DNA from 2 places in the Phreatobacter aquaticus genome. Region 1 is predicted to be linked to the other one. Evidence: predicted binding sites of a transcription regulator. Region 1 holds the regulator's gene; the other holds the start of a gene.

Evidence for each region. Region 1 encodes LexA, which represses DNA repair genes until DNA is damaged. Its sites were predicted from a motif close to TGTTCNNNNTGTGTTCNG; they were not measured.
Region 2: E8L99_RS11665 (YifB family Mg chelatase-like AAA ATPase) is a predicted target of LexA. The motif match lies at 898-915, and genes of this name have one in related genera.

Annotation. Positions count from the first base shown of each region.
Region 1 covers NZ_CP039865.1:3,766,974-3,769,173, reverse strand. The annotation lists gene E8L99_RS17895 (ComEC/Rec2 family competence protein) at 1-781, shown strand, start outside; gene lexA (transcriptional repressor LexA) at 784-1,476, opposite strand; gene E8L99_RS17885 (molybdopterin molybdotransferase MoeA) at 1,585-2,200, opposite strand, start outside.
Region 2 covers NZ_CP039865.1:2,497,011-2,499,210, reverse strand. The annotation lists gene gshB (glutathione synthase) at 1-832, shown strand, start outside; gene E8L99_RS11665 (YifB family Mg chelatase-like AAA ATPase) at 961-2,200, shown strand, end outside.

The sequences.
Region 1 (2,200 bases):
GTTCGATCAGCCCGTGTGGAGCCTCGTCGGCTCGGGAATCCACTGGTTCGTCTGGCTGATGGAATGGGTCGCGTCCTGGCCGGGCGGACGCATTGTCGTGCCCTCGTTCTCGCCCTTGTCGCTGGCGCTGATCTCGGCCGGCATCATCCTGCTCGCTTTGCTGACGACACCCCTGCGTTGGGCCGGAGTGCCTATCTTCCTGGTCGGTCTTGGCGTCCTGCCGCTGCGGGACCCGCCGGATATCCTGATCGATGGCGAAGGCGGCAGTATTGCCGTCCGTGGCAGCGACGGCCGCCTGCGAGCGCTGTCACCCAGAGGCAATCGCTTCACGCTGCAACGCTGGCTCTTGTCGGACGGTGATGCGCGACAGCCGGCCCATGACACGATCCGGTCAGGAGTGACCTGCGATCCCCAGGGCTGCGGTGCGATTCTTCCGGGAGGCGATCGCATCGTCGTGTCGACGGATCCAGAGGGCCTTGCGGACGATTGCCGGGAGGCCCGTTTCGTTGTGACGAGGATACCGGCGCCAGTTCCTTGCGCAGCCCGGGTGATCGACCTGCGCGCAATCGCCTGGACCGGTGCCGTCACCCTTCATCGTGCGGGGACCAACTATCGGATCGAAACTGCCCGGCCGGCTGCCGGCGGAGCCCGTCCGTGGCACCGTCCGCGGCCTTCTGGAGCCATGCCTGCGTTGCTATCAGAGCCGACAACAGCCGGACCAGTGGTCGTCGCACCCGCCGCGGCGGAGCCAAGCACGGAGGAGGCCGATCCCGCGCAGTGAGATCAGTAGCGGCGGATCAGCCCCACCAACTTGCCCTGGATGCGCACGCGGTCAGGGCCGAGAACACGCGTTTCGTAGGCCGGATTGGCCGCTTCCAGCGCGATCGAGGTCCCGCGCTTGCGCAGTCGCTTGAGCGTTGCCTCTTCATCGTCGATCAGGGCCACGATGATGTCTCCGGTTTCAGCGGAATCTGTCTTGCGGACCAGTGCGAGATCACCTTCGAGAATGCCGGCATCGATCATCGAGTCGCCCCGGACCTCAAGGGCATAATGTTCGCCGCGGGTCAGCATTTCAGGGGGCACGGAGATGGTGCTGACGCGGTGCTCAATGGCTTCGCGCGGTACACCTGCGGCGATGCGGCCCATGAGCGGGACGGCCACCGGCATGACCGTGTCATCGTCGGGCGCCGAGGGGCGGGCGCGCCCGAGCGACCCTTCGATGACACTCGGCGAAAAGCGACCGCGGACAGGGCCTGCAGACTGCTCTGGCTGGCGAATGATCTCGAGCGCTCTTGCGCGGTTCGGGAGCCGCCGGATGAAGCCCCGCTCTTCCAGCGCCGTGATCAGACGGTGGATGCCTGATTTGGACTTGAGATCGAGGGCCTCCTTCATTTCGTCGAAGGATGGCGGCACACCGCTTTCGGTCAGCCGTTCCTGGATGAAACGAAGGAGTTCGTGTTGCTTGCGCGTCAACATCGGGATGCGGCCCTCTGTGCTACGTCCAATCGAATCGGACGAACATATCATGAACGATCACTATCCGTTCTTTATGTGTTCCGCAAGCATTGAGATTTCGTGAACAGTTTAGTCGGCGAGGCGAATGATCTCGCAGGCCGAACCCGCTGGAGCCTCTGGCGCAAAGGGGGCACGCATGATGAGGGCGTCCGAGTCCGCAAGGACCCGGATCATCGAGGAGTCCTGGATGGCAAAGGCGGTTGCGATCAAGGCTTGCCCATTGCCGCTCAGTTTCGCCCTGAGGAAGTCGGCGCGAAAGTCATTGGCCCGCACCGCCGCCCCCAAAGTCGCAGCTTCGGTCTTCCATTGCCAGTCGCTGCGGCCGGAGAGCCTGCGAAGCAAGGGGCCAAGGAAGATCGTCGCGCAGACGAACGAGGCGACAGGATTGCCGGGAAGGCCAAGCAACCGCATCGGTCCAAGGTCGCTCATCATCAGCGGTTTGCCCGGGCGCATGGCAATCCGCCAGAAGCCCAGCGCCGCTCCCTCCCGAGCGATCACATCACGGATAAGGTCATATTCGCCGACGGACGCGCCACCGGATGTCACGAGAACGTCCGCGCCCGCGGCCCGGGCCTGTCTGACAGCGGCAAGCGTGTCGTCGATCCGGTCAGCGACAATGCCGAGCGGGATGGGCTCGCCGCCTTCGCGCCGGACAAAGGCAGCGAGGCCAGTCGCATTGGAGGAC
Region 2 (2,200 bases), 1.3 Mb from region 1:
GGTCTATCATCCCGACCAATTGTCGATGCGCGACGGCGTGGTGACGGCCTTCGCCTCACCTCTGCAGGTGCGCGACGTCGAGGGCGATCATTTCACCAAGGGCGCGGGCAGCCGCGTGCGGGTGGACGAGTTCGATGTGGTGCTGATGCGCCAGGACCCGCCCTTCGACCTGCACTATATCACTGCCACCCATTTCCTGGAGCGCGTGACGCCGAAGACCCTGGTGGTCAACGACCCCTTCCACGTCCGCAACGCGCCGGAAAAGATCTTCGTCACGCTGTTCCCGCAGTTGATGCCGACGACACTGATCAGCCGCGACGCGGACGACATTCGCGCGTTCCGGAAGGAAATGGGCGACATCGTCATGAAGCCGCTCTACGGCCATGGCGGCGCCGGCGTGTTCCGCATCCGCGCCGAGGACGAGAATTTCGGCTCGTTCCTCGACATGTTCTCCGCCACCAGCCGCGAGCCCTGGGTGATCCAGCGCTATCTGCCGGCGGTGCGCGACGGCGACAAGCGGATCATCCTGGTCGACGGCAAGTTCGCCGGTGCGGTCAACCGGGTGCCGGCCGCCGACGATCTCCGGTCCAACATGGTGCGCGGCGGTGCCGCCGAGACGACCCAGCTCTCCGAGCGCGAGCGGGAAATCTGCGATACGATCGGACCGGAACTCAAGAAGCGCGGCCTGCTGCTCACCGGCATCGACGTGATCGGCGGCAATCTCACCGAGATCAACGTCACCGCACCGACCGGCATCCGCGCCATCAAGCGACTGGGCGGGCCAGATCTCGCGGTCACCGTCTGGGACGCGATCGAGGCGAAGCGGGCTTAAGGCGCATCCAGGGTCGCGGGCGGCGCGCGCCGCCGGCGACCCTCGCCGCTCCGCCAGATTCTTTTCGTTCCCTACTTGTTCTCATGTTCATGGCATGTACTATCCCCTCCTGCGGGTGGGGGTTGGCCATGGTGCAGCGGGTCGCGACGGTCGCATTCGAGGGCATCGAGGCCAAGCCGGTCGACGTGCAGGTGCACGTGCTCACCGGCCAGGTCGTGTTCAATATTGTCGGCCTGCCGGACAAGGCGGTGAGCGAAGCGCGCGAGCGGGTGCGCTCGGCGCTGGTGGCGTCCGGCTTGGCGCTGCCGGGCAAGCGGATCACCGTCAATCTGGCGCCCGCCGATCTGCCCAAGGAAGGCTCGCATTTCGACTTGCCGATCGCGCTTGGCCTGATGGCGGCGATCGGCGCCATTCCGGCGGATGCGCTGGGCGGGTTCATGGTGCTGGGCGAACTGGCGCTCGATGGCCGCATCACGCCGGTCGCCGGTGTGCTGCCCGCCGCGATGGCCGCCAACGGGATGGGGCTCGGCATCATCTGTCCGGCTGCCTGCGGCCCGGAAGCGGCATGGGCCGGCGAGGATGTCGAGGTGCTCGCGCCCGACAACCTGGTCCAGCTCGCCAATCATTTCAAAGGCACGCAGGTGCTATCGCGCCCCAAGCCGGGCATCCGGACGGTGGAAGCGCCACTTGCCGATCTCCGCGACATCAAGGGCCAGGAAAGCGCCAAACGGGCGCTGGAGATCGCGGCCGCCGGTGGCCATGCGCTGTTGATGAACGGGCCGCCGGGCTCGGGCAAGTCGATGCTGGCGAGCCGCATGCCATCGATCCTGCCGCCCTTGTCGCCGGCCGAACTGCTGGAAGTCTCGATGATCCATTCGGTCGCCGGCGAATTGCAGGGCGGCGAGCTGACGACCCGCCGGCCCTTCCGCAATCCGCATCACTCCGCCTCGATGGCAGCCCTGATCGGCGGCGGGCTGAGGGTGAGACCCGGCGAGGTGTCGCTGGCCCACCACGGCGTGCTGTTCCTCGACGAATTGCCGGAGTTCCAGCCGCAGGTGCTGGACGGCCTGCGCCAGCCAATCGAGACCGGCGAGGCGGTGATTGCCAGGGCGAACCAGCGCGTCAGTTTCCCCGCGCGGTTCCAGCTGGTCGCGGCAATGAACCCCTGCCGCTGCGGTCATGCGACCGAACCGGGCTATGCCTGCAAGCGCATGCCGAACGAGCGCTGCATGGCCGATTACCAGGCCAAGATTTCCGGCCCGCTGATCGACCGGATGGATCTGGTCATCGAGGTGCCGGCGGTCTCGGCAGCCGATCTGATCCTGCCGCCGCCAGCCGAGGGCAGCCGGGAGGTTGGCGAGCGCGTGG